Regions from separate parts of the Caballeronia sp. LZ003 genome, predicted to be linked through region 2. Evidence: predicted binding sites of a transcription regulator. Region 2 holds the regulator's gene; the other holds the start of a gene.

Region 1 (12,181 bases), on a different contig from region 2:
TTGTACACCGGCTGCAGGCGGAAGTGATTGACCGGCTCGATTTCCAGCGCCAGACGCAGACGCGACACGTGACTGTCGATAGTGCGCGTGGTTTCGCGGAACTCGCGACCCCAGACCATCGCGAAAATATGATCGCGCGACAGCACGCGACCGATATTCGAGAAGAACAACTGGGCGAGGCGGAATTGCGTGCCGCTCAACTGCACCGGACGGCCGCGCACCGTGACGGCTTGCTGACGCGAGTCGAAGCGATACGGCCCGACTTCGAGGCAAGCGCTCGACGTGGTTGGATACGCCCGGCGGATCAGCGCTTCGATGCGCGCGCCGAATTCGCCCGGGCGCACCGGATAAACGACGTAATCGTCCGCGCCTGCCGTCAACGCGCAAACGACGTTGTGTTCGGCGCCGTCGGGCGTGGCGAACATGACCGGCACGCGCTCGCCGAAACTGGAGCGCACGGATTTGAGCAGGTCGAGACCGCACAGACCGGATGAATTCCAATCGAGAATGAGCAGATCGACCGTGGAACGCGAGAGCGCCTTGGACAACTGAAGGCCGTCGCCAAAGGTCACGCACGCGTGACCAAGCCGCTTGACGACGTCGCTGATGAGATTTCTATAACTTGGGTCGGTTTGCAAAACGGCGACGCGCATAGGGTCTGGCCTGATGAGTCTGAGGGGCAATAAGCAGATGCCTTGTCGAACGGGCACCGCAGGACGTCTCGTTACAGACTGAGACGGTTAAATACAGGCGGCATTCTGGGCAGACCTGTTTCCCTTTCCCATCGGACTCATCCGAATTTGTCAACGCATGTGACGATTTCGACACCGTGTCGCATGCACAACCATCTCGAAAATAGATCGGCCGTTCTGCCGGAGGTGGCCTTTCATCCTGTAACATCGCGCGTCTGGCTTGAACGTCCCCGTTTGCGAGCTCTTACCGATGCCTCGCAAAGGAACGCTGCCGCGCGACTCCGAGTCGTTCGCGCAGCGCGGCCGCCGGGCGCGATACGACAACGCGTCCGTCGGGCTCATCATCCGGTCCTTGATTCGCGCTCACCCGGCGCGTCTTGAAAAGCCGCAGGACAACGCCTCTTCTTGCGCGGCACGTCCCGACACGTGCGCGGCTCTTTTCATTTACGGGTTCTTTTTTCGATGCACGCAACACCTCTGCCCGGCGCCTCGGACACCACGAGCGCCGCGGGCCGCCGTCTCACGCGCGGCGACTATAAAACGCTCACCCTCGCCGCACTTGGCGGTGCTCTCGAGTTCTACGACTTCATCATTTTCGTGTTCTTCGCGCCCGTGATCGGCCAGCTGTTCTTTCCCGCCACGATTCCTGACTGGCTGCGGCAACTGCAGACTTTCGGCATCTTCGCGGCGGGTTATCTTGCCCGGCCGCTGGGCGGTATCGTCATGGCGCATTTCGGCGATCTGCTCGGCCGCAAGCGCATGTTCACGCTCTCCGTGCTGCTGATGTCGGTGCCGACGCTCCTGATGGGCCTGCTGCCCACTTACGCTTCGATTGGCATGATGGCGCCCGTTCTGCTGCTCCTCTTTCGCGTGATGCAAGGCGCGGCCGTCGGCGGCGAAGTGCCTGGCGCGTGGGTTTTCGTGTCGGAGCACGTGCCGAGTCGTCATGTCGGCTACGCGTGCGGCACGCTCACGGCGGGACTGACGGCCGGGATTCTGCTCGGTTCGCTGGTCGCGACCGCGATCAACAAGAGCTTCGTGCCGGCGCAAGTCGCGGACTTCGCGTGGCGTCTGCCGTTCCTGCTCGGCGGATTGTTCGGGCTGTGCTCGGTGTATCTGCGACGCTGGCTGCATGAAACGCCCGTGTTCGCCGAACTGCAAAAGCGCAAGTCGCTTGCCGCCGAGATTCCGCTCAAAGCCGTGCTGCGCGATCATGGCCGCGCCGTGATCGTGTCGATGCTGCTCACGTGGATGCTTTCCGCGGCTATCGTCGTGGTCATTCTGATGACGCCGACGCTTCTGCAGAAGCAATTCCACATCGCGCCGGCGACCGTGCTCGCGGCCAATTGCGTGGCGACGCTGTTCTTGACCATCGGTTGCGTGCTGGCGGGCGCGATTGCGGGGCGCATCGGCGCGGGCAGGACGATTTTGATCGGCGCGATTGCGCTCGGCGTGTCGTATTACCTGCTGTTCCGGCAAATTTCGCTCGATACTTCCGTGCTCTTGCCGTGGTACGCGTGCGCGGGCTTCACGGTTGGCGTGATCGGCGCAATTCCGTTCGTCATGGTGAAAGCGTTTCCGCCCGCCATTCGCTTTTCGGGCATTTCGTTTTCGTATAACGTCGCATATGCCGTTTTCGGCGGACTCACGCCGATCGTCGTTTCGCTGATGATGAAATCCAGTCCGATGGCACCCGTGATCTACGTCTGCGCGCTGTGCGCGGTGGGCGCGGTGACTACGCTGTTTATCCGGGAAGCGGCGGTCGAGGCCTGAACGGCGGGCCTGATCCGATCACGCAACGCGCACTCCCCGTGAGTGCGCTTTTTGCGACCTGAACCGCCACGTTTCACCCGTGCCTGAAACATCGAGCGCGCGCCGCGTCTAGCATTGAGGGCATGAACTCGAACCTCGATCTCGATCCCAAAACGGCGCGCCTGAGCGCGCGTCAGGTGCTCATCGTTGCCGCCACCAGCGTCGGCTTCGTCGTCTCGCAACTCGATGTATCCATCGTCAATGTGGCGCTGGCGAGCATCGGTCACGACCTGCACGCGAACGTCGCGAGTCTGCAATGGACCATCGATAGCTACGCGCTCGCCTTTTCCGCGCTGATGCTTTCCGCCGGCTCGCTCGGCGATCGCATCGGCGCGCGGCGGCTGTTTGCGGGCGGGCTCGCCTTGTTCGCGCTGGCGTCGCTCGCGTGCGCGTTCTCGCGCGATGCCCCGCAGTTGATCGCGGCCCGCGCGCTGCAAGGAATCGGCGCGGCGGCGATGCTGCCCAATTCGCTCGCGCTGCTCAACGCAGCCTGCGGTCACGATCCGCGTTTGCGGGCGCGCGCGGTGGGTCTGTGGACGGCTGCGGGCTCGATTTCGATCGCGGCCGGGCCGATCGTCGGCGGTGTGCTGATCGCGGCGTTCGGCTGGCGCAGCATCTTCTGGGTGAACGTGCCGATCTGCGCGGCGGGCATAGCGGCGACGTTCGCGTGGGTGCTCGAAACACCCGCGCAACCTGGAAGCGGTCGCGGCGCGCGCGGTATCGACCTGCCCGGTCAGGCGCTTGCCGTGATCGCGCTCACGGCGCTCGTCGGCGCGGTCATCGAGATGCGGCCGCTCGGACTCACGCATCCGCTCGTGCTCGGCGGGGTTGCGCTGGCGTTGCTGGCGGGCGCGTCGTTCGTCGTGATCGAAGGCCGCACACGTTCGCCGATGCTGCCGCTCGCGCTCTTCAAGGATCGCACCTTCAGCGCGGCGGTGGTGTTCGGTATCGGCGTGAATCTTACCTACTATGGGATGGTGTTCGTGCTGAGTCTGTATTTGCAGCGCGTGCTCGGACATACGCCCTTGCAGACCGGTCTCGCTTTTCTGCCGCTGACGGGCGGCTTTCTGCTGTCGAATCTGGCGAGCGGACCGGTCGTCGCGCGTTTCGGCTCGCGTGCGCCGATGATCGCCGGCGCGCTCATCGACGCCGCCGGTTTCGCGGCGCTCGTTTTCGTCGATGCCCACACGCCCACGCTCGCGCTCATCGTGCCGTTCCTCCTGATTCCAACCGGCATGGGCGTCGCGGTTCCGGCAATGACCACCGCGCTTCTCGGCACGGTCGGTCAGGAGCGCGCGGGCACGGCGTCCGCAGTACTGAATACGGCGCGGCAGGCGGCGGGAGCAATCGGCGTGGCGGCATTCGGCGCGCTCGCGGGACATGGCGAAGGCGGCGCGGCAACGGCGCAGATCGTCGATGCGGTGCGCTGGTCGGCGGGCATATCCGTCGCGCTTCTAGTCTGCGCTTGCTTCAGCGGGTTTCTCGTGCGCGATGCGCGTGGCAATCGCCCGATGAGCGCGGCACGGCAGGCGACGGAATAATGCGACGAGACTCGGGAACGCGCGTTGCAGACGCATGAGGGACGCCCGGCATCGACGAAACCGTGCCGGTCACACACGAACTGCATACTCTGGAGAACACCTGATCATGTCGACGATGCCCCGCTCACCCGAAGAGCCGATGGAACCGGACCCGGACAAGCTGCTCGACCCCGACGCGGCGCCGAACCCCGACGATCCGGACATGCCCGATGGCCCGGATTCAGCGACGCCACTCGTTCCCGCCGATCCGAGGAATGGGCAGCCGCGCCTTTGAAGGCGCGCGTTGTTCGATCCGCGCTGCTTTCGTGAAATGGATCGCGCGACTCCGCTGAATGCCGGCGCCGGTCGAGGTCACGCCTAACTGACCGCAGAGACGGCAGGCCGAGAGCCTAAGCAGCGCGCTATGTGGCTCGCACTATCATCCAAACACAGAAAGCACAACGCCCGCGCGACCGAAGATCGCCGCGCGGGCGTTGTTGCCGTCTAAACCAGAATTACAAATTCGTAGTTTGCACGGCACCCGTCTGCAGGGCGCGCTCGATCAAGCCTTCCTCCTGCGCCCGCTTCACGGCATCCGCGACGAACGTATCCGGCGCCTCGACTTCCGCTTTGATGGCACCGATAATGCCGCCCGCCTCCACGATCACGAGCGATTCCGCCGAATCCGCCCGGCTGATGATGACGCGCCGGGGACCGCCGCCGTCCGCGATACTCGCGCAGAACTGCATGCTTTGCCCGCCGATTACTTGTTCGAATGTTTGAATCATCGCTGTCTTCCGCGTTGGTTGGACAAAAGCCATGGTTAGCCGCTTCGCTAAAACGCCGCGTGCTCATTCATTGATTCGCGCCGCGTCGTCAGGTTCAATTTTGTAAGCTGATGGCCGTGAGCGCAACGACATCTCCGCGAGCGCAGTAGCCGTAAATTCGTCGGCGGGAAAAAAGGCCTCGATCGCCAACTCGGATAGCGTGATGTCCACCGGCGTGCCGAATACCGTCGTCGTGCTCAGAAACGACAGTGTGCCGTGCGGCGTCAAGAGGCGCAGCGGCACGACCACGGGATCGAGTTCGGCACTCCTCGCCTTGCCGGCATGCGGCGGCGTTGGATAAGCCTCGAGTTCCACGAGCAGCGCAGCGAGCGTGGCGTCTCCAGAAACCTCGATCTGCCGACGCACACGCGCCAGTAGATGCGCGCGCCATTCGTGCCAATTCTCGATTGCGTGAGCCAAGCCTTGCGGATGCAGCGACAAGCGCAGCACGTTCACGGGCGGGGCGATTAGCGACGCATCCGCCGCGAGCGCAACCAGCGCCGACACGGCGGCGTTGCCAGCAATCATCGTCCAGTGACGATCGACGGCCAACGCCGGATACGGCTCGTGTCCCTTGAGCACGAGTTCGACGGCACGGCGCGCGGCATCGAGTTGCGGATCGGCGAACGGGCGTTCGCGATATAGCGGCGCATAACCCGCCGCCATCAGAAGCGTATTGCGCTCGCGCAGCGGCACATCGAGTTGCTCGGCCAGGCGCATGAGCATCTCGCGGCTCGGCAACGATCGCCCTGATTCGATGAAACTCAGATGACGCGTCGATACCTCAGCATCGCCAGCCAGGTCGAGCTGGCTCATGCGCCGTTTCTGGCGCCATTCACGCAACAGCGCGCCGACCGTCGCGGGCGGCGCGACACTCGATGCAACGAACGCAAAAGTCGAATTCATGCCGCCGATGTTAGTCGATTCGTCCATCCGCGATCCATTACCTGACGCGTAATGACCGGTCAAAGTTGCGTCGAATGCCGTCGTAACATTTACCTCGCAAACCATTGCGCAGAAATCTTTGCGCGCGTAACCCTAAATCTCGGGTGGTCCGCGCCGTTAAAAGCCATCAACAAGCCAATAAAGTTTCGCGTGCCGTGCGTGTCTCATGTCGAGCTCGCAGTGCTCGCGACGCCCTGACTTCTTGCGGAGAGATCATGTTTGTCATTATCGGTTGGGTAGTGGTCATCGGTTCGGTGATCGGGAGTTTTATCGGCGTCGGCGGGCATCTGGCGGCGCTGGTTCAGCCGTTCGAGTTGCTGTGTATTTTCGGGGCGGCAATCGGCGCGTTCGTCGTGTCCAATCCGACCGCAACGCTCAAGAAGACCTTGCAAGGTCTGCCGAAGGCCTTTAAGGGCGGCGCCTACACGAAAGAGAAATACCTTGCGCTGATCGCGCTGCTCTATGAGCTGCTGCAAAAGGCCCGCAAGGAAGGGATGATGGCGCTCGAAGCCGACGTCGATGCTCCCGAAGCCAGCCCCGTGTTCCAGAAGTACGAACACGTGATGAACGATCATCATCTGCTCGAATTCATCGTCGACTATCTGCGCATGATGTCCGCAGGCAACGTCAACGCGATGGAAATGCAGGACCTGATGGACGAAGAACTCGAAACGCATCACACCGAAAGCGCGATTGCCGGCAACGCAATTCAGAAGATGGCGGACGGCTTGCCGGCGTTCGGTATCGTCGCGGCGGTGATGGGCGTGGTGCACACCATGGGCTCGGTCGGCGCCGCGCCCGCCGTGCTCGGCGAGATGATCGCGGGTGCGCTCGTCGGAACCTTCCTCGGCATTCTGCTCGCATACGGTTTCTTCGGACCGCTCGCTGACTTGCTCAACGCAAAGGGCGCGGCCGAAGCCAAGCCGTTCCAGTGCGTGAAGTCCGTGTTGCTCGCGTCGATGAACGGCTACGCGCCGACCATCGCCGTCGAGTTCGGCCGCAAGGTGCTCTTCACGGCGGACCGTCCGAGTTTCAAGGAACTGGACGACGCCGTGCGCGCCACCAAGATGCCGAAGTCCGCCTAAAGCCGCTCGCGCTCATTACCGGAAAACACGTTCATGGCTGAGAAACCTTCACGCGATCCGCTGCAATCCGTGCTCGCGCCGACCATCATCGTGCGCCGCAAGAAGAAGGCGCACGGACACGGTCATCATGGCGGCGCATGGAAGATTGCTTACGCCGACTTCGTCACCGCGATGATGGCCTTCTTTCTCTTGATGTGGCTGCTGGGCTCCACGTCGAAGTACGACAAGGAAGGCATCGAGGACTACTTCAACACACCGCTCTCCGCGCTCTTCGGCAACGACGGCGGCGCATCCGCGCACACGAGCGTGATTCCAGGCGGCGGACGCGATCTGTCGAGCACGCGTCCCGGCGAAGGCAAGAAGAGCCAGACGCAGCCAGTGCCGCCACAAATCGCGCGTGCCGCCGTCGCCGCGGACGACATGCAGCGCCTGCAGCAACTGAAGCAGAAGCTGCAAGCGCTGATCGAACAGACGCCTGCACTGAAAGCGTTCAAGGATCAGATTCGGATCGCGATCACGAGCGAAGGCTTGCGTATCGAGATTGTCGATTCGCTCAAGCGGCCCATGTTCGCGTCGGGCAGCTTCAAGCTCGAAAGCTACGTGACGACGATTCTCACGAATATCGGCGCGTCGTTGAATGACGTCGATAACCGCGTGTCTATCGCCGGTCACACGGACGCCGTGCCCTATTCCGGCAATCAGACGGGCTACTCGAACTGGGAGCTGTCGAGCGAGCGTGCCAACTCCGCGCGCCGGGCGCTGGTCAGCGGCGGCATGAAGGAAAGCAAGATTCTTCAGGTGCGCGGTCTCGCCGATGCACTGCCGCTCAATAAGGACGTTGCCGACGAACCGACCAACCGCCGTATCAGTATTCTCGTGCTGAACAAGGCTGCGGAACAGGCATTCTTCCGCGATGGCGGCCGCACGACGGTGGATCAGACCTTGCCTCCCGAAACCGCGATTCCGGCGGCCGTGGCGGCGAAATCGACCGCACCGGCAGCGGTGGTCAAGTAACCTCCAGCCTTCATCGACAGATGCGCCATGCACGAATCACGCGTGCATGGCGCTTTCTTTTGTGCGCTCAGGAAAGCCAGTCGCTCACGGTCTGCACGACGAGCCACACATTCGCCACGCTGATCACGACGAACAAGAGCCACGCCAGCAGCTTCGTGGTCATGGCATTGGCGAACTCGCCCATCAGCGTCCGATCGCTCGTCATGCGAATGAGCGGCCACAATGCAAACGGTAATTGCAGGCTCAGCACGACCTGACTCGCGACCAGCAGCTTGCCGACCGCGCCGTTGCCCATCGCATACACGCCGATCAGCGCGGGCACGAGCGCGAGCGCACGCGTGATGAAACGCCGCTGATAGCACGGAATCTTCAAGTGCAGGAAGCCTTCCATGATGACTTGGCCCGCGATGGTGCCGGTAAACGTCGAGCTTTGTCCCGAAGCGAATAGCGTCACCGCGAATAGAACCGCGGCCAGCCCGGTGCCGACGATAGGCGCCAGCAGCTTGTAGGCATCTTCGATCTCGGTGACTTGGGTATGCCCTGTCGCATGAAACGCCGATGCCGCGAGAATCAGAATTGCCGCGTTGATGAGCAACGCAAGCACGAGCGCGACGATAGTGTCGATGCGCGACAAGCCGATCGCCGACGCCAGGCTCTTCTTATCGCGCTGAACCACGCGCGTTTGCACGATCGACGAATGCAGATAGAGGTTATGCGGCATCACGGTTGCCCCGAGAATGCCGATGGCGAGATACAGCGGCTCGCGCTGCGAGAAGAGGCTGATCGAAGGCACGAGACCTGCGGCGACCGAAGCCCAATGCGGCTTCACGAGCACGAGCTCGACAATATAACCAAGCCCGATGGTCGCAATCAAACCCAGCATGATGGCTTCGAGATCGCGAAAGTTCTTGCCCTTGAGACCGAGCACGATGAGCGTATCGAACGCGGTGAAGATCACGCCCCACATCAGCGAGCAGCCGAATAGCAAGTGAAACGCGAGCGCACCGCCGAGCACTTCGGCGAGATCGCACGCGATGATCGAGAGTTCGGCGAGCGCCCATTGCGCATGAGCGACGGGCTTTGCGTAGCGTTCGCGTGATAGCTGCGCGAGATCGCGTCCGGTGACAATGCCGAGGCGCATCGACAGACATTGCAGCACCATCGCCGCAAGGCTCGAAAGCACGACCACGAAAAGCAGGTCGTAGCCATAGCGCGATCCGGCTTCGATATCGGTGGCCCAATTGCCCGGGTCCATATAACCGATGGAGATGAGCAGCCCCGGCCCCGCGAACTGCAGCAGCTTTTTCCAGAACGACGCGCCAGGCGCGACGGCGACGGAGCCTTTGACTTCAGACGGACAGAATGGCGCGGTGGCCGTGGTCGGCAGCTTGAACGGCAATTGACGGTCCCGGTGTCGATGTTTGAACGAAAGATGTTTGAACGAAAGCGAGCGTCACTGAAACGAACCATGCCTTTGTCTTACAGGACGCTCGAAGCTCGCGAGTCTATCATCGGGCGCTTGCCGCCACAGGCGAAAACGTTTGTGACAGCGCCCGCTTCAATCTGACCAAAGCGCCATTTGACCGCCAGCATCTCGTCACGGTGCGAGACATAGAATCGGTGCCGTGGCGGTGGTGGGTGTAACGAGCTTCATGACGCTCGAAACCACGAAACCGCACGCCGCGAATCGTCCTTAACTTTTCAGGGAGTTCGCCATGAAACTACTCGCTCGCATCGCTATCGTTACGTTGGCCGCAGCGCCACTTGCCGCCTTTGCTCAAAGCGAAGGACTCACCCGTGCACAGGTCAGACAGGATCTCGTCAAGGTCGAACAAGCCGGCTACAACCCGTCGGAGCGCGATGCGTTTTACCCGAACGATATCCAGGCCGCCGAACAGAAGGTCTCGAACCCGTCGTATGGCGCATCGTCGGAAGGCTCGTCCGCGTCGGGACAACCGACCATGACGACCACGCCGCTCGGCCAGACTCCGCAATAACGTCATTCAACAGTCACGCCATTCCGAACGAGGCCAGCGCGGCTTCCGCTGAATTGAAGCGATCCCGCGCCGTCTCACTGCGGTACTCGCATTGCCTTTCGCGCGATGCATCGACGTACTTTCCGATTACGTTCACCTTCCATTGCGCGCTGCCGGCTTTCCTTTCGAGCGCTTAGGATTACACACGCCTTTCATTTCACGCAAGATGACGAAATCGCCATTTTCGCGTCATTATCTCGTTGGTACGTTGCCACTACCATAGGGCACCGAAGGCGACTCACCGACCCGCCTTCGAGACTCGTCCCGCGCGTGAAAGCACCTGCGTCCCTCCCTCGCTCTTCCGAACGCCTCAATGTGGATTGTCAACGTAGCGCTGAAGCGGCCTTATACGTTCATCGTAATGGCCATCATGATCCTGCTGGCCACGCCATTCGTCATTCTGACGACGCCGGTGGACGTACTTCCGGAGATCAACATTCCGGTTGTCAGCATCATCTGGACGTACACGGGCCTCTCGTCCGAGGACATGGCCAACCGCATCACGTCCGTGAACGAACGCAGTCTCACGACCACCGTCAACAACATCGAGCATATCGAGTCGCAGTCGTTGCCGGGTATCGCCATCATCAAGCTGTTTTTGCAGCCGACCGCGAACATTCAGACGGCGATCGCGCAGACGGTGGCCGTCGAACAGGCGCAGCTCAAGCAGATGCCGCCCGGCGCAACGCCGCCGCTCGTCATCAGTTATTCGGCGTCGAGCATTCCGGTGATCCAGCTTGGATTGTCGAGTCCTAAGGAGTCGGAGCAATCGCTCAACGATACGGCGCTCAACTTCCTGCGCCCACAGCTCGTGACCATTCCCGGCGCATCGGTGCCGTATCCGTATGGCGGGAAGTCGCGTCTCATCTCCATCGACCTCGACACGCGCGCGCTGCTCGCCAAAGGCCTGACGCCAACCGATGTGGTCAGCGCCGTCAACGCGCAGAACCTGATTCTGCCGACCGGCACGGCGAAGATCGGGCCGAAAGAATTCACCATCAACATGAACGGTTCACCGACCACCGTGGAAGGCCTCAACGACCTGCCCGTGCGAACCGTGAACGGCGCGACGACTTATCTGCGTGAAGTGGCGCACGTGCGCGATGGCTTCTCGCCGCAGACCAACGTCGTGCGTCAGGATGGCCGGCGCGGCGTGCTGATCTCGGTGCTGAAGAACGGCGATTCATCGACGCTCTCTATCGTCAACACGTTGAAGGGTCTCTTGCCGCAAGCGCGTTCGTCGTTGTCGGAAGACATCAAGATCACCGCGCTCTTCGATCAATCGGTGTTCGTGAAAGCCGCCGTGCAGGGCGTGGTGCGCGAAGCGCTGATCGCCGCCGCGCTCACGGCCGCCATGATCCTGCTCTTCCTCGGCAACTGGCGCAGCACCTGCATCATCGCGATCTCGATTCCGTTGTCCATTCTCTCGTCGTTGATCGTGCTGCATGCGCTCGGGCAAACCATCAACATCATGACGTTGGGCGGGCTCGCGCTCGCGGTGGGCATTCTCGTCGACGACGCCACCGTCACCATCGAGAACATCGAACGCCATCTGCACATGGGCACCGATCTGCACGAAGCGATTCTCGAAGGCGCGGGCGAAATTGCCGTGCCCGCGCTCGTCTCGACGCTGTGTATTTGTATTGTGTTCGTGCCGATGTTCTTCCTGACCGGCGTGGCGAAGTTCCTGTTCGTGCCGCTCGCGGAAGCCGTGGTGTTCGCCATGATCGCGTCGTACATTCTTTCTCGGACGCTCGTGCCGACGCTCGCCATGCTGCTGATGGGCCACGCGCATGCACCCGATGCCAAAAAGAAGCCGAATCTCTTCATGCGGCTGCATCGCCGGTTCGATCACGGCTTCGAGCGCATGCGCGCCGCATACATCGTGATTCTGAGCAGCCTGCTCGTGAAGCGGCGGCTCTATGGTTCGCTCTTTCTCGGCTTCTGTCTCATATCCACCGCGCTGGTGTTCGTGCTCGGCCAGGACTTCTTTCCCACGGTCGATGCCGGCGACATCCGCATGCACATGCGTGCTCCAACGGGCACGCGTATCGAGGAAACCGCGCGTCTCGCCGATGAAGTCGAGAAGGTCGTGCGTCAGGTCGTGCCCGCCGATGAGCTCGATACCATCCTCGACAATCTCGGCCTGCCCTATAGCGGTATCAATCTCTCGTACAGCAACTCGGGCACCATCGGTACGCTCGACGGCGAGATACAGGTCGCGTTGAAAGAAGATCACGCGCCGACCGA
Region 2 (12,181 bases):
TCCGTTCGGCGTTGCATCGCGCAAAGCCTTGTCCCACAAGGGTTCCAACATGGTGCAACCCTCTCGAAATTGTCGGTTGCACCTTTTATTTCAGCGGAGTACGATTCGCCAACTTTTAGGTCTACGGCCGGGTGAGCACGTCCGGCAAACGAAGGAATCATGGCGAGCACAACCCTTGGCGTCAAAGTCGACGATCTGCTGCGTTCACGGCTCAGAGATGCCGCGACCCGGCTCGAGCGCACTCCTCACTGGCTCATCAAGCAGGCGATCTTCGCCTATCTGGAGCGTATCGAGCATGGTCAGCTTCCGCCGGAACTTTCGGGCACGAACGGCTCGGGCGAACCCGGCGAGACCGTAGCCGTCGAGGGCGATGACGACAGCGCGCCGCAACCTTTCCTCGATTTCGCGCAGAACGTGCAACCGCAGTCGGTGTTGCGCGCGGCGATCACGGCGGCGTATCGTCGCCCGGAACCCGAATGCGTGCCGTTCCTGATCGGACAAGCGCGCTTGCCGGCCAGCGTTTCCGCCGATACCGAAAAGCTCGCGACCAGACTCGTCGAAGCCTTGCGCGCGAAGAGCACGGGCGGCGGCGTGGAAGGGTTGATCCACGAGTTCTCGCTGTCGAGTCAGGAAGGCGTTGCGCTGATGTGTCTCGCCGAAGCGCTGCTGCGCATTCCCGACCGCGCGACCCGCGACGCGCTCATCCGCGACAAGATCAGCAAGGGCGACTGGCGTTCGCACATGGGCCAGGCGCCGTCGCTGTTCGTGAATGCGGCGACGTGGGGCTTGATGATCACCGGCAAGCTCGTCACGACGAATAGCGAGGCCGGTTTGTCGTCGGCGTTGACGCGCATGATCGGCAAAGGCGGCGAGCCGCTGATCCGCAAGGGTGTGGACATGGCGATGCGCCTCATGGGCGAGCAGTTCGTCACCGGCGAGACCATCTCCGAAGCGCTCGCGAACAGCCGCAAGTTCGAGGCGCGCGGTTTCCGCTATTCCTACGACATGCTGGGCGAAGCAGCGACCACCGAGGAAGACGCGCAGCGTTACTACGCTTCCTACGAGCAGGCGATTCACGCTATCGGCAAGGCGGCGGGCGGGCGCGGCATCTACGAAGGCCCGGGCATCTCGATCAAGCTCTCGGCGCTGCATCCGCGTTATTCGCGTTCGCAGCAGGAACGCACCATGAGCGAACTGCTGCCGCGCGTGCGCGCGCTGGCGCTGCTCGCGCGTCGTTACGACATTGGCCTGAACATCGACGCGGAAGAAGCGGATCGCCTTGAAATCTCGCTCGATCTGCTCGAAGCGCTGTGCTTCGACCCAGCGCTCGCGGGCTGGAACGGCATCGGCTTCGTGGTGCAGGGTTATCAGAAACGCTGCCCGTTCGTGATCGATTACTTGATCGACCTGGCGCGCCGCAGCCGGCATCGGCTGATGATTCGTCTCGTGAAGGGCGCGTATTGGGATACCGAAATCAAGCGCGCGCAAGTGGACGGCCTCGAAGGCTATCCGGTTTATACGCGCAAGATTTATACGGACATCTCGTATCTTGCTTGCGCGAAAAAACTGCTGGGCGCGCCGGATGCCGTCTATCCGCAGTTCGCGACGCACAACGCGTTCACGCTGTCGGCTATCTATCACCTCGCGGGACAGAATTACTATCCCGGCCAGTACGAGTTTCAGTGCCTGCACGGCATGGGCGAACCGCTCTATGAAGAAGTCACGGGCCGCGACAAGCTGAACCGGCCATGCCGCGTGTATGCGCCGGTCGGCACGCACGAAACGCTGCTCGCGTATCTCGTGCGGCGTCTACTCGAAAACGGCGCGAACACATCGTTCGTGAATCGTATTGCCGATGAATCCATCCCCGTGAAGGAGCTCGTCGAAGACCCGATCGACGAAGCGCAGAAGATCGTGCCGCTCGGCGCGCCGCACGCGAAGATTCCGCTGCCGCGTCAGTTGTACGGGGACGAGCGGCCCAATTCGATGGGTCTGGACTTGTCGAACGAGCATCGCCTGGCGTCGCTGTCGTCGGCGTTGCTCGCGAGCGCGAATCATCAGTGGCGCGCCGAGCCGATGCTCGAAGGCGACGATCCGCACAACGGCGTCGCACGCGACATTCGCAATCCCGCCGATCTGCGCGATCTCGTCGGCACGGTGGTGGAAGCGTCGAAGGAACAAGTCGGCGCCGCGATCGCCAACGCGGTGGCCGCCGCGCCGATCTGGCAAGCGACGCCCGTCGATGACCGCGCCGACTGCCTCACGCGCGCCGCCGACTTGCTCGAAGCGCAGATGCACACGTTGATGGGCCTCGTCGTGCGCGAAGCAGGCAAGTCGCTCGCGAACGCGGTATCGGAGATTCGCGAGGCTATCGACTTCCTGCGCTATTACTCCGCACAGATTCGCGAGGAATTTTCGAACGACACGCATCGTCCGCTCGGACCGGTGGTCTGCATCAGCCCGTGGAACTTCCCGCTTGCGATTTTCATGGGTCAGGTCGCGGCGGCGCTCGCGGCTGGCAATCCGGTGCTCGCGAAGCCAGCCGAGCAAACGCCGCTGATCGCCGCGCAAGCCGTGCGCATTCTGCGCGAAGCGGGCGTGCCGCCGGGCGCCGTGCAACTGTTGCCGGGCAACGGTGAAACCGTGGGCGCAGCGCTCGTCGCCGACCCGCGCACGCGCGCCGTGATGTTCACCGGCTCGACCGAAGTCGCGCGCCTCATCAACAAGACGCTGTCCGAACGGCTCGATCCGGACGGCCGCCCGATTCCGCTCATCGCCGAAACCGGCGGCCAGAACGCGATGATCGTCGATTCCTCGGCGCTTGCGGAACAGGTCGTCGCGGACGTGATGCAGTCGTCGTTCGACTCGGCGGGTCAACGCTGCTCGGCGCTACGCGTTCTTTGTCTGCAAGACGATGTCGCGGATCGCACGCTCGAAATGCTGACCGGCGCGATGAAGCAACTCGCGGTGGGCAATCCTGACCGGCTGTCGGCGGATGTCGGTCCCGTGATCGATGCCGACGCGAAACGCGGCATCGACGCGCACGTTGCGCAGATGCGCGAGAAGGGCCGCAAGGTCGTGCAACTGCCGCTGCCGGACGGTTGCGCGCAAGGCACATTCGTGCCGCCGACGCTGATCGAACTCGACGGCATCGACGAACTCAAGCGCGAGGTCTTCGGCCCGGTGCTTCATGTGGTGCGTTACCGCCGTTCGTCTCTTGATAAACTCCTCGACCAAATTCGGTCGACCGGTTATGGACTGACGCTCGGCATCCATACGCGGATCGACGAAACCATCGCGCATGTCATCTCGCGCGCGCACGTGGGCAACATCTACGTGAACCGCAATGTGATCGGCGCGGTGGTCGGCGTGCAGCCGTTCGGCGGGGAAGGTTTGTCGGGCACGGGTCCGAAAGCGGGCGGCGCGTTGTACTTGCAGCGCTTGCTGGCCAAGCGTCCCACTGGATTGCCGAAGTCGCTGGCAAGCGCGCTCGTGGTGGACAAGGCGGCATCCGCCGATGCCCCGACCGCCGCTCTCACGGCGCTGCGCGACTGGTCCATCGGCGAACGCGATCCGCAGACCGCGGCGCGTTGCGACGGTTATCTGCAACACGTGCTCGCGGGCGCGACGGCCGTGCTGTCCGGTCCGACCGGCGAGCGCAACACGTACACGCTCGGCGCGCGCGGCACGGTGCTGTGCGTGGCGGCAACCCCGAGCGGCGCGCGGGCGCAGTTTGCCGCCGTGCTGGCAACGGGCAACAAGGCGCTGTTCGCCGGTTCGGCGGGCGAGCAGTTGGCGGCGTCGCTGCCGGCATCGCTCAAGCCGTATGCCGCGGTCAGGAAAGACGCGGCGGCGGAGTTCGACGCCGTGCTGTTCGAAGGCGACAGCGATGAACTGTTGTCGCTCGTGAAGGAAGTCGCGAAGCGCCCGGGACCGATCGTATCGGTGCAGGGCGTGGCGGCGGGAACATTCGCCGATGCTGATCATGACGGCGAAGACTATGCGCTCGAACGTCTGCTGACGGAACGCTCGGTGAGCGTGAACACGGCGGCGGCGGGCGGCAATGCGAATTTGATGACGATCGGTTGAGAAGTATCCTCTCGCGCTCGATTCAAACAAACGGCAGCAGGCACGGCGATCCCGGCGACGAGCTGCCATTCACACTGGTACTAGGAGAAGCTATGAAGCACACGATGAACAAGCTGGCAGCCGCCCTGACGCTCGCCGGCCTGTCGCTCGCGGGGACTGCGTTCGCGCAAACAGCAGAAGATGTGAAGGTCGGCTTCGCCGGGCCGATGACCGGTGCGCAGGCGCACTACGGCAAGGATTTCCAGAACGGCATCACGCTCGCGGTCGAGGACTTCAACGCCACGAAGCCGGTGATCGGCGGCAAGCCGGTTCGCATCGTGCTCGATTCGGCGGACGATCAGGCCGACCCGCGCACGGGCACGACCGTCGCGCAGAAGCTCGTCGACGACGGCATCAAGGGCATGCTCGGCCACTTCAACTCGGGCACGACCATTCCGGCATCGCGCATTTATGCGAATGCCGGCATCCCCGAAATCGCGATGGCAACCGCGCCGGAGTACACCACGCAAGGCTTCAAGACGGCCTTCCGCATGATGACGTCCGACACGCAGCAAGGCTCGGTCGCGGGCGAGTTCGCGGTGAAGACGCTGAAAGTGAAGAAGATCGCCATCGTCGATGACCGCACGGCTTACGGCCAGGGTCTCGCCGACCAGTTCGAGAAGGCAGCGAAGGCGTCGGGCGGCAACATCGTCGTGCGCGAATTCACGAACGACAAGGCTGTCGACTTCAAGGCGATTCTGACCAAGATCAAGTCGTCGAATCCTGACCTCGTGTACTACGGCGGCGCGGATTCGCAAGCCGCGCCGATGGCCAAGCAAATGAAGACGCTTGGCTTTCGTGCACCGCTGATGGCGGGCGAGATGGTCAAGACCGACACGTTCATCAAGATCGCGGGCGACGCGGCCGATGGCACGGTGGCATCGCTCGCCGGCCTGCCGATGGACCAGATGCCTGGCGGCGCGGACTACACGGCGAAGTACAAGAAGCGCTTCAACGAAGACGTAGAGACGTACTCGCCGTACGCCTACGACGGCGCAATGGCCATGTTCAACGCAATGAAGGCGGCCAACTCGACGGACCCGGCAAAGTATCTGCCGCTGCTTGCCAAGACCGACATGCAAGGCGTGACCACGAAGCATCTGGCGTACGACTCGAAGGGCGATCTGAAAAACGGCGGTATCACGCTGTATAAGGTCGTTGGCGGGAAGTGGACGACGCTGCAGAGCGTGGGTGGGAAGTAAGGTTTAGTGGCTGTTTTGGATGGCCCGGTCGTGTGCGACCGGGCCGTTTTCGTTTGGGCGGGCTAACCGGCTGAACCAGCCCTCAGCGCTTCCCCTGCTCCCGAATCTGTTCGAGCGTCGCGCCCGGCGTGCTCTGATCCGCCGGAATCCGAATCTCGATCACCGCGGGCAATCCGGAACTCACAGCGCGCTCGAACGCCGGCATGAACTGCTCCGTCGATTCGACCCGCTCGCCGTGCGCCCCGAACGCGCGCGCATAAGCCGCGAAGTCGGGGTTCGTCAGCCCCGTGCCATGGACCCGATGCGGATAGTGCCGCTCCTGATGCATGCGGATCGTGCCGAACTGCCCGTTGTTCACGACCACGAAAATCACCGGCAGCTGGTACTGCATCGCCGTGGCGAGTTCGTGGCTCGACATCATGAAGCAGCCATCGCCCGCGAACGCGATCACCGTGCGCTGCGGATACAGCGACTTCGCCGCGATGGCCGCAGGCACGCCGTAACCCATCGCACCGCTCGTCGGCGCAACTTGCGAGCGGAAGTGCCGATACGAATAATGCCGATGCAGCCAGGTCGCGTAATTGCCCGCGCCGTTGGTGAGAATCGCGTCTTCGGGCAGGCGCTCCGAAAGCGTGCGCATGATCTCGCCGAGCTGGACATCGCCGAGCATGGGGCGCGGCTTGCGCCATTCGAGATACACGGCGTGCGCCGTCTCGGCGCTGCCCGACCACGCGATCTGCGCGGGCGGTTCGAGCGCGGCGAGCATCGACGCAATCTCGGGCATGCCGGAGACGATCGGCAGATCGGCGCTATACACGCGGCCCAGTTCCTCCGCGCCCTGATGCACGTGAATCAGCGTCTGCTTCGTCTTAGGGATGTCGAGCAGCGTGTAGCCGCCCGTCGTCGATTCACCCATGCGCGGGCCGAGAACGAAGAGCACGTCCGCTTCGCGCACGCGCGCGGCCAGCGCCGGATTGATGCCGAGCCCGACATCGCCCGCGTAATTCGGATGCTCGTTATGCAGCGTGTCCTGATAGCGGAACGCGCATCCCGCCGGCAACTGCCAGCGCTCGATGAAGCGCGCGAAGTCCTGCGTCGCCTCGGCGGTCCAGCCGCTGCCGCCCGCGATCACGAATGGTGTCTTCGCGTTGGCGAGCAGTTCGCGCACGCGCTCGATCTGCGCCTGCGAGGGCGCCGCCGCGACGCGCTGATAGCGCGGCACGGGCGGCGCCGCGTCGCACGCTTCGGTCAGCATGTCTTCGGGCAACGCCAGCACGACCGGGCCGGGTCGTCCCGCCGTCGCGACATGGAACGCGTGGCTCAGATACTCCGGCACGCGGCGCGGATCGTCGATTTGCGCGACCCACTTCGCCATCTGCCCGAACATGCGCCGATAGTCGATTTCCTGAAACGCCTCGCGATCCATGTGATCCCGCGCGCATTGGCCGATCAGCAGGATCATCGGCGTCGAGTCCTGGAAAGCGGTGTGCACGCCGATGGACGCGTGCGTCGCGCCCGGCCCGCGCGTGACGATAGCCACGCCCGGACGCCCCGTCAGCTTGCCGACCGCCTCGGCCATGTTCGCCGCGCCGGCTTCGTGGCGGCAGACGATCGTCTGTATCTGGCTGGTTTCGTCGTGCAGCGAGTCCAGGACGGCGAGAAAGCTCTCGCCCGGCACGCAGAACACGCGTTCGACACCGTGATGAACGAGCGCATCGACAACCAGACGCGCGCCGGTGGTCTGGCCATGAGAAGCGGATGCCATGCGAACAAGTCTCCTTTGTCAGTGAGCATCGGTGAGCCCGGGTTTCGAGCCGCAGACCGTAGCTTACGCCGCTGGATGGGACTCTGGCTGATGCAGTCCGGCCGCCTTGGCGCGCGACGCGCCTGCCGCCGCGCGCCTCACAGCGGACAAACCGCCAAGCGACATCTCTCGTCCCGTCGCGTCGATCGTGCCAGACCGGCATTTTTTCCCGCATGACGCGCGACGCAATCCGCACGGCCGGGTTGTTTCCATCAGTCGAAATACCCCTCTTTCACGCCCTTTATCCAGCGATAGGCCCGAAGTGATCTTCGCAATAATGGCTTCACTGAAAAGCGGGCGCGGAAATAACCAAAGGGTGCTCGCCTCGCAAATATCGCTGCATCTATCCTCATCGGGGGCCAGTTTGAACATTCGTAAATTCATCGGCGCGAACAGTCGTGACGCTCTGCGCCAGGTCCGTGAAGCGCTCGGACCCGATGCCGTGGTGTTGTCCAACCGCACGCTCGACGATGGATCGGTGGAAATCGTCGGTGTCGCGGATAGCGATCTCGCTTCGATCTCGCCCGCGAAGGCCGCACGCGAACAAGCCGCCGCCGCGCCGTTCGCCAGCGCCACGCCGCGCGCCGCGCTTGCACAAGCCGCAGCCGCCGCGATGAAGCAGCAGGCCGCCGCTCCCAGCTCTCCGATGAACCCCTACGCCAGCGGCGATGTTTTCTCCTCCGTCTTCGGCAACACCGCCGACGCCGACGATTTCGACGAGCAAGCCGACGAAGAGCGCATGGAAGCACCGCGCACGATGGCCGATTCCAATCCGTGGTTGATCGAACATGCGCGCCGTATCGCGCAACAGGCTTCGGTGCCGTCGAACCGGCCGCTGACGCCGTCCGCCGCAATTGCACGCGGCATGGGCGTGCCGGTATCGGTCAAGGCAGCCGACGCACCGCGCCAGCAAGCGCCGCGTGCACAAGCCGCCGCGCAGCCGGTTGCCGCCGCGCCTGCCGCACCCGCCGCGCAAGCGCACGCAAAGATCGAAACGCCCGACTGGGCGCGTGAAGCCGCGCAAGTCGCCGCACGCCGCGCCGCACAGAAGATCAACGCAGCACCGCAACCCGCCGACGAAGCGCCGGCCGCATCGGGCAATTTCGAAGGCTTGCCGGCCAATGCCGCAGCCGTCGTGACCGAAGCCATCCGCACGCGCATGGAGCAAGTCGTCAACGAAACGGTGATGAACGAACTCTCGTCGATGCGCGAGATGATGGAAGAGCACTTCTCGGGTTTGCTGTGGGGCGACCGCCAGCGCCGCAACCCGACCAACTCGGCCTTGACCAAGCGCCTCTTCGCCGCCGGTTTCTCCGCGCAACTCGTGCGCATGGTGATCGACAACATGCCGTCGATGGAGAACGTGGAAAACGCGCTCGAATGGGTGCAGCAAGTTCTCGAATCGAATCTGCCGGTGATGCCGAGCGAAGACGCGTTGATGGAACGCGGCGGCGTGTTCGCGCTGATGGGCCCGACGGGCGTCGGCAAGACGACGACCACGGCAAAGCTCGCGGCGCGCTGCGTGATGCGCTTCGGCGCCAGCAAGGTCGCGCTCCTGACGACGGACAGCTACCGGATCGGCGCGCATGAACAACTGCGCATCTTCGGCAAGATTCTCGGCGTCTCGGTGCACGCGGTAAAGGACGGCGCCGACCTGCAACTCGCGCTCTCCGAACTGCGCAACAAACATATCGTGCTGATCGACACGATCGGCATGAGCCAGCGCGATCGCACGGTCTCCGACCAGATCGCGATGCTGTGCGGCACGGGTCAGCCGGTGCAACGCTTGTTGCTGCTGAACGCCACGAGCCACGGCGACACGCTCAACGAAGTCGTGCAGGCCTACAAGAGTGCGCCGGACCAGCCGCCGCTCGCGGGCTGCATTCTGACCAAGCTCGACGAGGCGACCAACCTCGGCAGCGTGCTCGATACGGTCATCCGCTACAAGCTGCCGGTGCATTACGTATCGACCGGTCAGAAGGTGCCGGAGAACTTGTACGTCGCAACCAAGCGTTTCCTCATCAAGAGCGCGTTCTGCATTCCGCGCGATGGCTCGCCTTTCGTGCCGCAAGACGACGATGTGCCGGCGCTTCTGTCCGCACTGTCCGCACGCGCCACGACCGAACTGCATGGAGTCCATTTTGGATAAGTTCGTGCTCGATCAGGCTGAAGGCCTGAGAAGGCTGCTGACGCGCGCCAGTTCTCGCGTGGTGGCTGTAGTGGGCGGACCGGCGGGCATCGGTTGCACGTCGGCGGTAGTGAACCTCGGCGCGGCGTTGTCCGTGCATGGCAAGGATGTGCTCGTCATCGACGAGCGGCATAACGCGGGCTCGGTCAGCCGCATGGCGGGTGTGGATGGCGCGGGCGCGCTCTCGGCGGTGATGTCCGGCCGTCGCGAACTGCAGGATGTCGCGGTGCGCACGCCGATGGGTTTTTCGCTGATCGCCGCACCGCGCGATGAACGTATCAGCCACGACGCGGCGCAAGCACGCGCGCTGCTCGACGGCCCCGCGGATATCGTGCTGATCGATGCGCAACTCGATCGTAATGGCGCGCTCTCGTCGCTCGCGGCGCAGGCGCATGACTTTCTGATAGTGACGCGGGTAGCCGCGTCGGCGATCACCGAGGCGTATGCGTGCATGAAGCGCTTGCACTACGCCCACGCGATCGGCCAGTTCCGCGTGCTGATGAATCACGTGCAGGACGCAGCCGATGCAGCGATCGCGTTCGACAACCTCTCGGGTGTCGCGAGCCGTTATCTGGCCGTTTCGCTCGTGCAGGCAGGGTATGTGTCCGAGGATGCGCGCGTCGCTCGGGCGAGGGAGCTCTCTCGGTGTGCGGTGGAAGCGTTTCCGGCTACGGCCGCGGCGCGCGACTACCGCTACATCGCAGCCGAGCTGCTGCACTGGCCGATGCGTCCCGCGCCGTTTTCGCGCGGCGACGAAGCGAGCCAGTACGACGCGCACATTCCGGTTGGCGAGTCTGGTGAAAGCGGACGGAAAGCGGCGCACCGAGCGGCGGCGTTTTCTGATCATGCAATGAGCAGCACGGCGTCGATGTGATATTGAAAGGTGAACAGGATGTATAACGCCCAAGGCAAACTCTCGCAGTCCGACGTGCTTACGAAATATGCGCCGCTCGTTCGCCGCCTCGGACTCCAGCTCGTCGCCAAGATGCCGGCGAGCGTCGATCTCGACGATCTGATCCAGGCCGGCATGATTGGCCTCCTCGATGCGGCTAGCCGCTACAAGGAAGATCAGGGCGCCCAGTTCGAAACCTACGCAAGTCAGCGTATTCGCGGCGCCATGCTCGACGAGTTGCGCGCCAATGACTGGTTGCCACGCAGCATGCGCAAGACATCGCGCGAAGTGGAGTCGGCGGTACACAAGGTGGAACAGAACCTTGGCCGTTCGGCCAGCGAGACCGAAGTCGCCGAGCACATGAAGATGCCGCTCGACGAGTATCAGTCGATGCTGCAGGACTTGCACGGCAGCCAGTTGATCTATTACGAAGACTTCGACCGCTCGGCGGACGACGAGCCGTTCCTCGACCGTTACTGCGTCGATCGTTCGGACCCGCTGTCGGCGCTTCTGGACGACAGTCTGCGCGGCGCGCTGATCGAAGCCATCGACAAGTTGCCGGAGCGCGAGAAGCTGCTCATGAGCTTGTACTACGAGAAGGGCCTCAACCTGCGCGAAATCGGCGCGGTGATGGAAGTGAGCGAGTCGCGCGTGTGCCAGTTGCATAGCCAGGCCGTGGCGCGTTTGCGTGCGAAGCTGCGGGAACAGTCGTGGACTAGCGTCGAGGCTTGAGTTCCGAGTTGTAGAGGCGCGCGAAGCCCCGAACCGGGGCCGCGCGCTTTTTGCTTTTGCCTTCGCAAAGGCGCTCGAATGCGCGCGGATGGGCTCAATGCATCTCGAAGTCGCGCGCCTCGGCGAACACCGTCTTGCCTTCGCCGAGACTCTTTGCGCGATACATCGCGCGATCCGCGGCTCTCAGCACGGCGGTGATATCGGCGTCATGCGCTTCCGCCGCGCTCGACAGCAAGCAGGCGCCGATACTCGCCGATACGCTCACTGGGCGCTCCTGCACCAGCGTGAGGTCGGCGAGCGCCGAATGGATGCCATCGGTGAGCGTGAGCACCGCGCTGCGATCGCGCATGTTGCGCGCGAGCACGACGAACTCGTCGCCGCCCAGCCGCGCGATGGTGTCGGTCTTGCGCATGCGCCGTGCAAGCAATTGCGCGAACGACTGCAACAGCACGTCGCCGACTGCGTGACCGTAGGTATCGTTCACGCCCTTGAAGCCGTCGAGGTCGATCAGTAGCAGTGCGCTGGTACTCGCGTCGGCGGCTTCGGGCGCGGACATCGCGCGATTCACGGTTTGTTCGAGCGCGTAACGGTTATAGAGGCCCGTGAGCGGGTCTGTCGATGCCTGCCGCGCCAGCACGCGATTCGCGCTGCCAAGCCTGTCGACCAGCACGCTCAGATACACCGACGCGCCCAGCACGCTCAGCGCGAGCCCGAGCGCGGCGGCGCGGTTTGCCACCCACCACGGTTGCCACAACGCCAGCGCGACGATCGCGACGAGCGCCATCGCGCACGAAATGGCGAGCGTGCGCTTGCCGTAGCGGCATCCCGAGCCGATCAGAAACCAGAACACCACCCACAGCAGCGGCAAGGCGAGCGTGCCGCAGAGAAAGAGCATGGCGCCGAGCAACGCCTGATCGAGGATAGTGGTGATGACGAGCCGGACGTTGGACAGCGCCATCATCCGGCTGACGAGCAATAGTGTGATTGCACCGTAGGACACGTAGAGCGCGATCAACCGCGTGATCAGCGACGCGTTGGCCGAAGGGTGCCGCCACGCATACACCGCATAAGCCAGCAGAACTGCCGCTCCCATCCCGATACGCAGCATGGCTTGCTCGCGTTCGGGATTCCGGTTGCCGGACCATGCGAAGGCATAGGCCCGGCGTGCCGGTTGATGCGCCTGCTCCATACTGAACCCCTGGTGGTGATTTCTTGCTGTTATGGTCTTTTGCGCG

What was found. The regulator FliA, encoded in region 2, starts transcription of late flagellar genes. The targets are predictions, from matches to a motif close to CTAAAGTTTNNNNNNNNNNNGCCGNTA.
Region 1: a site for FliA is predicted at 5,890-5,916, ahead of motA (flagellar motor stator protein MotA). Genes of this name have one in related genera too.

Annotation. Positions count from the first base shown of each region.
Region 1 is NZ_JARUXJ010000004.1:900,744-912,924, reverse strand. It holds gene QCE79_RS28260 (response regulator transcription factor) at 1-653, opposite strand, end outside; gene QCE79_RS28255 (MFS transporter) at 1,155-2,465, shown strand; gene QCE79_RS28250 (MFS transporter) at 2,588-4,045, shown strand; gene QCE79_RS28245 (hypothetical protein) at 4,152-4,319, shown strand; gene QCE79_RS28240 (hypothetical protein) at 4,540-4,812, opposite strand; gene QCE79_RS28235 (helix-turn-helix transcriptional regulator) at 4,876-5,757, opposite strand; gene motA (flagellar motor stator protein MotA) at 6,012-6,881, shown strand; gene motB (flagellar motor protein MotB) at 6,915-7,895, shown strand; gene QCE79_RS28220 (Nramp family divalent metal transporter) at 7,963-9,294, opposite strand; gene QCE79_RS28215 (DUF4148 domain-containing protein) at 9,611-9,892, shown strand; gene QCE79_RS28210 (efflux RND transporter permease subunit) at 10,245-12,181, shown strand, end outside.
Region 2 is NZ_JARUXJ010000001.1:3,091,846-3,104,026, reverse strand. It holds gene putA (trifunctional transcriptional regulator/proline dehydrogenase/L-glutamate gamma-semialdehyde dehydrogenase) at 160-4,089, shown strand; gene QCE79_RS14095 (branched-chain amino acid ABC transporter substrate-binding protein) at 4,182-5,330, shown strand; gene QCE79_RS14090 (thiamine pyrophosphate-binding protein) at 5,413-7,095, opposite strand; gene flhF (flagellar biosynthesis protein FlhF) at 7,499-9,283, shown strand; gene QCE79_RS14080 (MinD/ParA family protein) at 9,276-10,196, shown strand; gene QCE79_RS14075 (RNA polymerase sigma factor FliA) at 10,215-10,946, shown strand; gene QCE79_RS14070 (GGDEF domain-containing protein) at 11,041-12,135, opposite strand.